3 regions of the Desulfitobacterium metallireducens DSM 15288 genome follow, and region 1 is predicted to be linked to each of the others. Evidence: riboswitches for the same ligand, from Rfam matches in the RefSeq annotation. Region 1 holds a riboswitch; each other region holds the start of a gene.
The links. A riboswitch is a leader RNA that binds a small molecule or an ion and turns the genes downstream of it on or off. The one in region 1 is predicted to bind molybdenum cofactor.
Positions count from the first base shown of each region.

Region 2: it holds a riboswitch for molybdenum cofactor, as region 1 does, so the genes downstream of both, moaA (GTP 3',8-cyclase MoaA) here and moaA (GTP 3',8-cyclase MoaA) in region 1, are expected to answer to the same signal.
Region 3: it holds a riboswitch for molybdenum cofactor, as region 1 does, so the genes downstream of both, DESME_RS07195 (molybdopterin-binding protein) here and moaA (GTP 3',8-cyclase MoaA) in region 1, are expected to answer to the same signal.

Region 1 is NZ_CP007032.1:174,334-178,526, forward strand. It holds gene moaC (cyclic pyranopterin monophosphate synthase MoaC) at 1-473, shown strand, start outside; gene DESME_RS00825 (MOSC domain-containing protein) at 506-946, shown strand; gene DESME_RS00830 (MogA/MoaB family molybdenum cofactor biosynthesis protein) at 939-1,439, shown strand; molybdenum cofactor riboswitch at 1,692-1,821, shown strand; gene moaA (GTP 3',8-cyclase MoaA) at 1,995-2,954, shown strand; gene DESME_RS00840 (LysR family transcriptional regulator) at 3,220-4,092, opposite strand.
Region 2 is NZ_CP007032.1:856,385-860,577, reverse strand. It holds gene DESME_RS04110 (MogA/MoaB family molybdenum cofactor biosynthesis protein) at 1-318, opposite strand, end outside; gene DESME_RS04105 (MOSC domain-containing protein) at 318-752, opposite strand; gene moaC (cyclic pyranopterin monophosphate synthase MoaC) at 781-1,248, opposite strand; gene moaA (GTP 3',8-cyclase MoaA) at 1,251-2,222, opposite strand; molybdenum cofactor riboswitch at 2,306-2,440, opposite strand; gene mobA (molybdenum cofactor guanylyltransferase) at 2,550-3,143, opposite strand; gene DESME_RS04085 (phytoene desaturase family protein) at 3,422-4,193, opposite strand, start outside.
Region 3 is NZ_CP007032.1:1,491,913-1,496,105, reverse strand. It holds gene DESME_RS07200 (VWA domain-containing protein) at 1-713, shown strand, start outside; gene DESME_RS07195 (molybdopterin-binding protein) at 757-1,779, opposite strand; molybdenum cofactor riboswitch at 1,774-1,906, opposite strand; gene DESME_RS07190 (Crp/Fnr family transcriptional regulator) at 2,003-2,704, shown strand; gene DESME_RS07185 (4Fe-4S dicluster domain-containing protein) at 2,683-3,300, opposite strand; tRNA gene DESME_RS07180 (tRNA-Lys) at 3,457-3,532, opposite strand; gene DESME_RS07175 (M42 family metallopeptidase) at 3,613-4,193, opposite strand, start outside.

The DNA of each region.
Region 1 (4,193 bases):
ATATTGACGAACAAGGCCGTGCGCGCATGGTTGATGTAACGGAAAAAGTTGAGACTTCTCGCGTTGCCGTTGCTAAAGGAACTGTTAGCATGAATGAGGAAACGCTTAAGCGAATTCAGCAAGGGGGAATTGCTAAAGGCGATGTTTTAGGTGTAGCCCAAGTTGCAGGAATCATGGCCGCTAAAGAGACTTCTAATTTAATACCGATGTGCCATCCCTTGGCAATTACCAGTGCGAAGCTTAACTTCAAGGTAATTCCGCCAGAGACGGTGGAAATCGAAAGCATAGTTAAAGTTACGGGCAAAACAGGAGTGGAGATGGAAGCACTGACTGCGGTGAGCGTTGCGGCTCTAACCATATATGATATGTGCAAAGCCATCGACAAAACGATGGTCATCGGAGAAATCCGCCTGATCGAGAAGATGGGCGGTAAGAGTGGGCATTTTATCCGCGAAGAATACATTGGGCAATAGCGGAAATTTTATAAATGTAAGGGGATAGAAAAATGGGTAAAATTGTTGCTGTTTGTACGAGTCCGAAAAAAGGTATGCGTAAGAAAAACATAGGGGAAGGGACACTCAAAGTTAAATTTGGAATTGAAGGAGATGCCCATGGCGGTGATTGGCATCGCCAAGTCAGCCTGCTGGCCATGGAAAGTATCCACAAGATGCAAGCCAAGGGCTTAGATGTGGGGCCAGGTGACTTTGCAGAAAACTTAACAACTGAAGGAATCGATCTCGTCAGTCTGCCGATTGGAACAAAACTTAAAATCGGAGAAAATGGCTTGGGGGAAGTCACGCAAATTGGCAAGGAATGTCATGCTCATTGCGCAATTTATTATCAGGCGGGAGATTGTGTCATGCCTAGAGAGGGAATATTCATCCGGGTGCTGGAGGGCGGTCCTGTCCGAGTGGGCGACTCTATTGGAGTGATTGAAAATGCTTAAGGTAGGTGTAATAACTGCCAGTGACAAAGGATCGCGGGGCGAACGCGAGGACCTTTCGGGGCAGCTTTTAAAAGAACTTGTTCAAGAGATCAACGGGAAAGTTATCCTCTATATTGTGCTGCCGGATGATCAAAAACTTTTGGCAGATAGAATGAAGGTTTGGACTGATGTAGAAGAGGTTGATCTCATTCTTACAACCGGAGGGACAGGATTTTCGCTTCGCGATGTGACACCTGAAGCAACCCTTTCTATCGCCGATCGACTTGTGCCAGGCATAGCTGAGGTCATGCGGATGGAAAGTCTAAAAGTTACCCCGAAAGCAATGCTCAGTCGGGCCGTTGCCGTGCTACGTAAACGTACGCTGATCATCAATATGCCAGGTTCACCTAAAGCGGTTAAAGAATGTTGGCAGGCTATATCCCCAGCGTTAAACCATGGCATTCAGATTCTAAAAGGGGAAGCAAGTGAATGTGCTGAACCGATTAAGGCATAAGGTTCTAAACTACGGACATAATTTCTTAGTCATTGTTGATGCCTCAAACTTATGCATAGGAGTTTGAGGCAGTTTTTATGTTGTCCCATATTTGTATCAAATTGAAAAATCTTTTTTTAAATTGATAAAGGGACTAAGGATAATATTTTAAATTTCAATTATATTAATTAGCTCAAAGTCTTCTTTATTAAGCCATTGAAGGATTTATCCTGAAATATAAAAGCTTGGCATATGACTTGCATTATGTAAAGCAATAAAGGCTTTCTCCGAACCTCATTTCCTAAAGTAAAAACTATGGAATAGAGGTCTGGACTTTGTCCACGAAGTAGTAGAAGAAATTTTATTACTTGCTGTTTGGCGAAGGAGATGCACGAGAAATAGACTTGAGTCCAAACTCAGTCTATAGAAATCCTGCACTTCATTGCAGGATTTTTTTTTCTTGAGACATACGAACTCTCAATTCCTGACTTTGCAAGAACAGAATGATTCATTTTGAAATTCTCAGCATTGCCAGGAAACGGAGATAGCCCCTTACATTTAAGGAGTGAAGAAATTATGATGGATTCTTACGGAAGAAATATTAATTACCTAAGGCTATCTGTAACGGGTATGTGCAATTTAAGATGTAACTATTGTATGCCGGAAAAGGGAATCACGAAGAAAGCACATAAAGAGATTATAAGTCTGGAAACGATTGAACAACTTGCGGTTAGTGCAGTCAAATTGGGCTTTGAGAAAATACGAATTACTGGGGGAGAACCTCTTGTCAGGAAAGGAATTATTGATGTTATTCAGGAAATCGCTCAGCTAAAAACGCGCGGCCTAAAAGATTTAGGTCTGACGACGAATGGAACTCTGCTCCGCAACTATGCAGACCAACTAAAAAAAGCGGGGTTAACAAGAGTGAATGTAAGCCTTGATAGTTTGGATCCGGAAAAGTATTCTCAAATTACGAGAGGCGGCAGACTTTCCGATGTCCTTGAAGGGATTCAAGCGGCAAAAGAGGCAAAGTTATTGCCTTTAAAACTTAACGTTGTCCTTATTGGCGGCGTTAATGATGATGAGATCAGTGAATTTGTGAACTTAACCTTAGAGGATGATGTTGAAGTACGCTTTATCGAACTGATGCCTATTGGTGAGGCAAGCCGTTGGGATCAGGACCACTTCTTGACAGGTACCGAGATTTTAAAGCGAGTTCCGGAATTGCTTCCTTTAGCCGTTAAAGGGCAGGGGGCAGTAGCTCGCCTTTATAAACTTCCGAATAGTAAAGGCAGAGTGGGAATCATTAGTCCGTTAAGCAATCATTTCTGCAACTACTGCAATCGGCTTAGAATTACACCGGATGGTAAACTCAAACCGTGTCTGCATTCCGATCTGGAACTCGATATTCGGAATTATGGAGAAGATTATGAACGGTTCTTATTGGATGGTATTTGTGCAAAGCCCAATAGACACTACATTCAAAATGAAAATTATGAGCCGATTTTGCGGAACATGAATGAGATAGGCGGTTAAACACTAATGGTAAATAGTCTCAGAAGAAATAACAGCCAGTATTGAAGAAATAACCCTAATGATGGAAAAATTAAACAGGTTTTCCGAGCAATTGTAGATTCTTAGCTATAAATATTAAGGTCAGAGGCATTGAAAATGCCTGATTTAGCAAGATTATTTACACTTGTCATTGAGCTATTAAATATTATAAAGAGAAAGAACTTCATTGAAGGAGTTCTTTCTCTTTATGATATTTTGATTTTAAGATGTTTAATTTTACCTAAACTCAGAAGTGATTTTGAACAAATTTTAAAAAACGGAGAGCGGCAGGGGACATATATCGATTTGTAATCCATACTAAACCGATGATTCTTTGGCAGATGGGTTCAGATATTCGCAATTGCGCTATTTCTGTCATATCTAAACCCTTGTTATGAGGAATTAGTGCGATTCCAAGATTTGCGGCAACAAGTCCAGCAATCGTTCCTACTTCTTCCCCTTCAAAGGTTATACGGGGTATGAATCCAGCCTCTTTAAAAAATCTGTCAGTCATTTCCCCTAAGGTTAGTTCTCTTTTAAATGTTATAAACGATTCATCGGCCAGCTCCTTTAATTTGATATTGCCTTTTCGGGCAAGTGGATGTTCCTTAGGAACAATAACAAATAATTCTTCCGTCGATAAAGGAATCCACTTCGCATTTTTATGTGAATAAGGTTCAGTACAAATGCAAAAATCAAGCTTTGAGCTTTCTAATTGGTCTAGGATATTATGGGTTATATTTTGATAGAGTTGAAACCGTATCGTTGGATAGTCTTTTCGAAATAAGCCAAGTAAGTCTGGGACTAGACTCGATCCCTGCGAGGGAAGAAAACCAAGAGAGATACTGCCATCAGAACAATCTATAAGATTTTGAATTTCCTCTATGCCTTCAGAGATTTCTTGTATCCCGCGATTCACTCGGTTTAAGAAGATTTGACCATAGCGGTTGAGGGAAACCGTTCGTCCTTGACGGTCAAACAAAGGTACGCCTAATTCTTCCTCTAAGCGTGCAATAGCCCGACTTAAGGTAGGCTGGGAGACTGAAAGAGTTTCTGATGCTCGGGTAAAGTGTTCTAATTGAGCCACCGTTTGAAAGTACTGAAGTTGATTCCACTCCATAAAACAAGCACCTTCTTTGAGTTTTAGCTTTAATTGATTACTGTGAAACATTAAAATTATGCAAATTATAGATTGGACGCATAGAACTGTCAAGGTGTACG
Region 2 (4,193 bases), 680 kb from region 1:
AATCTTATAACTTTCATAGCGCATTACTTCCGCAATTCCAGGAACCATGCGGTCTGCGACATCCTTGGTCGCCTCTGGTGTTACATCTCGCAAAGAAAAACCCGTTCCACCGGTGGTTAAGATCAGATCTAAACTCAGCTCATCAGCCCATTCCCGCATCTTTTGAGCTAATTGTTGTTGCTCATCTGGGAGAACGACATATGCCACGACTTCTCCCTCAATCTCCTTGACTAATTCCTTTAAGAGCGCACCTGAGAGGTCTTCTCTTTCTCCTCGAGAGCCCTTATCGCTAGCCGTGATTACACCGACTCTGAACATCAATTCATCACCTCAATACTATCTCCCACCCGTACTTGGCCTCCCTCTAAGACCTTGATAAAAATTCCTTCTTTAGGCATTACGCAATCTCCAGCTTGATAATAGATCGCACATTTGGCATGACATTCCTTACCGATCTGAGTCACTTCACCTACACCCGCATCGCCGATTTTAAGTTTTGTGCCAATGGGTAAGCTCACTAGATCAATTCCTTCTGTGGTTAAATTCTCTGCAAAATCGCCAGGACCTACATCCAGTCCTTTGTCCTGCATCTTTTTAATGCTTTCCATCGCGAGCAAACTCACTTGGCGATGCCAATCCCCACCATGGGCATCCCCTTCGATTCCGAATTTCACTTTTAAAGTTCCTTCACCTACGTTTTTCTTACGCATACCTTTACGTTCGCTGGTACATACTGCAATAATTTTAGCCATTATTCTATCCCCTTTATTATAACTCTTATTAACGTACAAAATGTCCGCTCTTTCCGCCTTCTTTTTCCATAAGGCGGATTTCGCCAATCTTCATCCTTTTGTCGATTGCCTTACACATATCGTAAATGGTTAATGCAGCAACACTGACGGCCGTTAAGGCCTCCATTTCAACTCCCGTTTTCCCCGTGACTTTAACCGTGGCCTCGATTTCTATTGTTCCCGGAGGGACAATTTCAAAATTTAGTTCTGCACCCGTAATTCCCAAAGGATGACACATCGGTATCAAGTTTGACGTCTGTTTAGCCCCCATGATACCCGCCACTTGGGCAACAGCTAAAACATCTCCCTTAGCAATTTGCCCCTGACGAATCCGCTCGAGGGTTTCCGGTTGCATTTCAACTTTTCCGCGTGCAACAGCTACGCGTCTCGTTTCTCCTTTGTCACTGACATCGACCATCCTCGCCCGGCCATTTTCATCAAAATGTGTGAGTTCCATCTTTATCCTCCGATCTGTGACATCACGCGATTCCCTTGCCATGCTTCCTCATTCATATGGTGTTCCGCTGGTTTATTCCAGATGGCTTGTTCTAATATCTGTAAAAGTTCTTCATCAGTACTTCCATTTCGCAAGGCTTGACGTAAATCAACTTCTTTCGGACTATGCAAGCAGGGCCGTAATTTTCCGTCAGCCGTCAAGCGCATACGGTTACAGGTGCTACAAAAATGCCGGCTTAACGCACTAATAAATCCAACGTTTCCCTGAAAGCCCTCTGGTGATACATACTCAGCCGGTCCACCACCAAACTCTTTCTTCTCAGGTTCCAATCCTTGTAACCCCAGAATTTCCTTCATTTCAGCAATCGGGACGAATTCGTTGCGTTGATCAGAACTGACCCCAATCGGCATAAGCTCGATAAAGCGAACATGGATGGGATATTTCTGAGCGAGTTCAAGAAACTTCGGTAATTCATGCAGGTTAAAATCGCGAACAACCACAACATTTAATTTTACTGGTTTTAAATCAACCTCTAAGGAACGAGCAATCCCCTGAAATACTTTGTTCACATCTCCGCCACGCGTTATTTCCCTAAAACGGTCTGGATCAAAGGTATCTAAACTAATATTGACACGATTCAAGCCTGCCGCTTTCAAATCAAAGGCCATTTCCGGCAAGAGTATTCCATTCGTCGTTAGCATTAAATCCTCGACCCCAGGAACTTGAGAAACTTGACTGATGAAATCAACTAGTCCTTTTCGCACAAGGGGTTCCCCACCTGTAAGGCGAAAACGTTTAAAACCGAGATGCGTACTCAATTTAACCAAGCGATAAATTTCCTCAAAACTTAGAATATCTTCATGAGGTATCCATTGAACACCCGTAGCAGGCATGCAGTACTGACACCGTAGATTACAGCGATCTGTGATGGAGATACGTAGATATTCAATTCGCCGTTGAAATTGGTCTTGCATTTTAATCCCTCTTTCCATCAAGGCGTTTAAAAATCGATAAAATAAAAATACTCCGCGGTCTGTTTTAACCGCGGAGTATTCCCGCTTTGCCTTAACAGACTCCTTTCCAATAGGAGATATTATCGTTTCCGACAATACCCGAGTGTATAAACACTAGCCTAGTCACCGTCACCTTAAAAAAGGCCTTAGGTTATCTAGTTTCGGAGCAAGATATTCACTTAACTTAATCATTTGTTTAGATGTCTATTTCTATTATACATAGTTTTTGATCTTTATAAAATATTATTTTAATAATACTTAATTCGCGTTTAACCTACAAATTCCTCTTTATTTTTTTACATTTTCCATAAATCTATTTTGAAATCCAGACCACTCTTCAGGTGTATTCACATTACACATCAGCAACCGAGGGTCACCAAAACGAGCGAGTTCTTTTTCTTCCACATATCGAACAGATAAAAAAGGAAATAGGTCAATCACTTTAAAGTGCCCTACTTTCAGAAAATCCTCTATTTTAGGGAGACATGATTTATTATAGAAAGAAAACAAGGGATGCATTCCATCCTCTGTCCTTGGAACAACACACTCATACCCTTCAGTCAAGGAGGCCATATATTGAATAAGCGCAGGATCCAAGATTGGGATATCGCAGGCGACAAAGAACGCATACTCGGTACGCGATTCTTCCAAGCAAGCATGAAGCCCCCCAAAGGGTCCACTGCCAGAATATCGATCTTGAACGACTTTTTCTTGATAACTCTTATAAAGTTCAGGCGTATTACTACTTATCAAAACCTCACTAAAAAGCGTTTCGAGAATAGCTAAATTTTTTTCGATTAAGGGCTTCCCATCAAATTCTAAAAAGGCTTTATTTTTACCCATGCGTGAGCTCTTCCCACCTGCAAGCACAATGCCTGTCATCTCTAAAATTTTAAAGCCCCCTCCCCATGTCAAAAATGATACACTGCTAAAAAAATGATATACTCTATTTTTCTTGAAAGCAACATTTAAAAGCGAAACAGAGTTATATTAAACGACGCTGGGCGTACTAGCAAGGAAAAACTCCTATGCAAAAACATTAACGTATTTTTAACATAGACATTAGCAACGAAAAACAGCCACGACTTGACTACCAAATCGTGACTATTTGTAATTAAGTATAAGACTACCAATAGATACACATTTCCATATATAAAACTTTACTTGGTCTTTGTAGTTGTAAACGCCTTCTTATCTTTCTTACACAAAATCTGGATTGCCCAGCGGCCAGATACTAAAGCACTAGGTAAACCTCCTGGCGGGTTCGTCCACTGACTAAGCATATAAAGATTTTCAAGTCCGGGTAATGTCCGTGAAACACGCAGGAAACCGGTTTTTGTCATCTCAATCCAGGACATGTAGGCCCCTTTCCACGTATCGGTATAACGGACATACGTCAAGGGAGTAGCAACATCTACCATCTCTATGTTACCCTTACAAACGGGATATTTCTGATTCAAGGCTTGAATCACTAAATCAGAAAACTTCTTTTTCTCCGCAGCATATGCTTCGGGATTATCGGCAAGGTTTTTCCAATAATCATAAGAAGCTTCAAAGAACGAAAGCACCAAAGACTTTCCTGAAGGGCTTAGGGACGTGTCATAACCATAATGTTTCAAAAAAACATATTGAATGGTCATCCCGCCCAGAGTGACAGGTTCGGGCAATTTTACACCGAGAAAGTGAGGTTCTTGACTTAAGTCATAATCGACACCGAGTGCAACTTGCACATTAGTCAACGTGGGAAGGGTCTCATAATAACCTTTGAGTTTTTGATTAACATAGCGCCCCCCGAGCAGGTCAAACATGGTTGAATAGCTGTTTATCGCGGGCAAAATATAATCTCCACACACTTCCGTTCCATCACTGAGCCGGATTCCTACCGCTTGATTGTTCTTGACCAAAACTCGATCCACTTTAGCCTTATAATGG
Region 3 (4,193 bases), 1.3 Mb from region 1:
TATACAGGCCCCTAGAATCTTTTAACCAAGAAGAAAAAAGCACGGTCCAGCAGGCCCTCAAAATCCTTGGCAAACGCTTAGCACAACGGCCAGGGTTCAGGAAGAAGTCCTCAAGACACGGAGAAATCAGTATCCATCGAGCTATACAGGAACTTGTACAAGGGAACGGGACTATTTTTCGTTTGAGCTACCAAGCGCGTGTTCCACAGAGACCAGAACTTGTTGTTCTTTGTGATATTTCCAACTCAGTTCTCCCCTACTCCAAATTCTTACTTTTCTTAATCTCTCACCTCAAGTTGCGTTTTCGTAAAACCAGGCTTTTTCTTTTCATTGATTCCCTTTGGGATATTACCCATGAGGAAGGTTTCAATACTTTGGACTCGGCCCAAGCCTGGAGTCATCGTAACTCCTCAGGATATTCCGATTACGGGAAAGTACTTTCAGAGTTTCAAAACGATTGGTTACCTCTAATCTCTTCACAGGCAACAGTCTTGATCCTTGGTGATGGGCGAAATAATTATTGTCCTTCTCAAGTTGAATATCTGCAAGAAATTAACAAAAAAGTAAAGCGGGTCTATTGGCTGAATCCTCTTGATAAAAAGGATTGGTACTCATCAGATAATATTCTAAAAGAATACTTGCCTTATTGTACTGGTGTTTTCAGATGCCGAACGATTAAAGATCTTCAGCTCGTAAGCAGAAGGATCTTCTAGATAAACAAAGAGACCCAGAAGGTCTCTTTGTTTCATATCCATATTATTTTCCGAAGGGGCAATGAGGATAGGTGCATTCTGGACATTCTAAACATAATCCACCATGCCCATATTTAACAATATCTTGTCGAGTTAATTTTTCACCTGCTAGAAGCCGAGTTACGACTAAATCAAAAACTGTCGTCCGTGAATACATCACGCAACCCGGTAACCCCATAACTGGAATCCCATCTAGATACGAGAGTAGGAACATCGCTCCAGGTAATACTGGAGCGCCATAGGTAACCAAGTCAGCCCCCATACTCCGAATAGCTGTCGGAGTAAGGTCATCAGGATCAACAGACATACCACCCGTTACAAAAATCATTTCTGCCCCCTGACCAATGAGCTCCCGGATCTTAGCTTGGATCATGGACACATCGTCATCAGCAAAGCTTTGCTCGATAATAACAGAACCCAACTTCTCCGCTTTCTTACGCAGAACCGGACCAAACTTATCCTCAATCCGTCCATGATAGACTTCACTTCCGGTCGTCACGATCCCTATCTTATGAGACCGCAAAGCGCGGATTTGGAGAATCGGTTCTGAAAACTCATGGGCTATACGTTCAGCTTCCAAAACAACTTCACCTTCAACCATGAGCGGCACAACCCGTGTACCCGCAATTTTTTCGCCCTTTTTCACAGGACGATGATTATGAAGTGTTGCCAGAACAACATTTTCGATCGAATTAAGGGCTAAAATACCCTCTTCTGAAGCATAAAGTAAGCCATCATATTCAGCAAGAAGATTGACTTTTCCTTCCTTGGTTTCACTAAAGGTAAGTCCAGGACCTGCTACCGCTTTTGCTAAACGCTCAGCTGCTTCATCTTCATGGATAAGCCCTTTAGCCTGATTCCAAACATAAATATGCTCTTTACCCATACTTAGAAGTACAGGAATGTCTTCTTCCTTCACAATATGCCCCTTGCGAAATCGGGGACCTTTACTTTGTCCAGGAATAATTTGTGTCATATCATGCATGAGTACAGCTCCAACTGCATCCTCAACACGGATTTTCTCCATGCTCTAAATCCTCCTTTTCATTTGGAAGGCCTATCCATTTCTAGATATACCCCGGTTTCAGGAATCCTGAAACGGCCTAGGACCATGGAAACTCTGTAGGTCTCTAGGCTCGGTACAATTATTATAGCATAATTTTTATAAAATTTTAGGCTTATTGATGCTAGAATGGTATGATAATAATAGAATAAACAAATCTAATCTTAAAGGAGTAAAAAAGATCTCCATGATGAAAAATAAGGATGATTTAGAACGATTTTCTCAAAGTTCTCCCTGGGATCAACTTCCTTTAACCTTCTGGGAACTCTGTCAATTGCATAGTCGTGTTCGGCATTATTCATCTAAACAGTATCTGTTTTTTTCTGGGGAAGAAGCGAACACCTTCTTTCTTCTATTGAAGGGCAGAGTTGAATTATTATTAATGAGTGAATTTACAGAGAAAATCTTTAGAGTTATTCAGGCTCCAAATTTCTTTCCCGAAGTCGCTCTTGATGGGAAGACTTATCCGTATGCCGCTTTAGCTGTAGAAAATTCTGAAGTACTGGTCCTTGATCGAACGATCTTATTACGTTACCTTAATGAAAACCCTCAAGCCCTGATGCCTTTTTATCAAAGTATGGCTTTAGATTTAAGACGTGCTTATCGCCAGATTAAAAACGTGGCCCTTGGCGATGCGCGATCACGTCTTGGCGCAAAATTATTTGCCTTGTCTCATGCCCATGGTCAGCCTGTGGGAGATGGCATTTTGATCACAATTCCACTCTCGACAACTGAATTAGCTGGCATGTGCAGCTTAGCTCGCGAATCTGTAAGCCGAATCTTAGGCGAACTTAAAGAATTAGAGATCATCGAAGTCGAACGAAAGAAAATCAAGATATTAAATAAGGAAAAATTAAGGGAATGGGTTCATGAACGACTGGGTTCATAAACCCATTTATTACGCTCGAGATAATGACTCAGCCTTTCTTCGGTTAACCCCTGATTACAATAATCTTGGAGTATACTCAAAATCCACTTCTTAGCCTCTTGCCCTGTTCTGACCTGCCCTACGTTTTTAGCAAATTGAGGATGCCGGCCTAAGCGGCCTCCTAAACTAAGTAACCATCCTGATTCTTTAGCACTGATTCTTTCAGTCGGGCAACTACGAATACATTCGCCACAAGATATACACTCTTGAGTGTCAATAGCAATCCCATCCTCAGACCACGAAATCGCATTTTCCTGACAAACAGAGATGCAAGTTTGGCATTCTGAACAATCATTTCCAGAAAGTTGAGGAGTCATGAAGCCTGTTACTCCGATATCTTTTATTTGAGGTCGCGAACATCCATTGGGACATCCTGCCAAAGCAATTTTAGGGATATGGTGGAATTGGAAGGATTGAAAACGTTCCTCAAGCGTTGCTTTTAGGTTAAGTTCCTGGATCTCTTTTTCAAGTTGTGTATAAAATCCGGTCCAATCTTTAGTAGCCTTAGGGCAATGATCGCGGCAATGGTCCAAAATATAACTAGGTAATTTCGCCATTCTCTAACCTCCAAACTCACATATTCTAACGAACGAACAATAATTAAACTCAGTCTATCAAAGAAAGTGTAAGTTATCTGTGGTCTATGTCACAATTTACAAAGCAATATAAAAAGCAAGTATCTTAGATAAGACACTTGCGCTTAAAACTTATTATGGTGCGCCACCAGGGATTCGGACCCTGGACCTGCCGATTAAGAGTCGGATGCTCTACCAGCTGAGCTAGTGGCGCGTATCGAAACGACTCATTTATTATATATCTATCAATATTAAAATACAAGACTTTTCGACAAGAAAATATTAATAGATAAATTAGAAAGGAACAAGACCTTCAAGCAGAGCTACGAGGAGGTTAACCGCTGCTTCAACATCCTCGGTATCAATCATTTCGGATGGACTATGAACGTATCGCGTTGGAACAGAGAGTACTCCCGCTGGAATTCCACCTTTCGTCAGGTGAATGGCTCCTGAATCTGTACCTCCAAATTCGAGGACTTCCCATTGGTAAGGAATTTGCTGCTTTTCAGCTGTATCAGCCATCCACTGTTTGACTTTTGGAGGAGTGATCATGGAGCGATCAAAAACTTTAATCGCGACACCACTCCCCAGCTTAACTTCCATAGGATGGGCTTTAGGCGTATCTCCGGTTAGCGTTACATCAACTGCAATTGCAACATCAGATTCAAGCGCATAGGCCGCAGTTTGTGCCCCTCTAAGCCCCACTTCTTCCTGAACCGTAAAAGCAATAGAGATTTCATGTTCCGACTGAACCCGCTTTAGTGCTTCAATTGCAACAAAGCAACCCACGCGATTATCTAAGGCTTTTGAAACGATACGCGAACCATTGTGTACAAATTCTCCAATGAATACTGCACTATCTCCGATGCGGACAA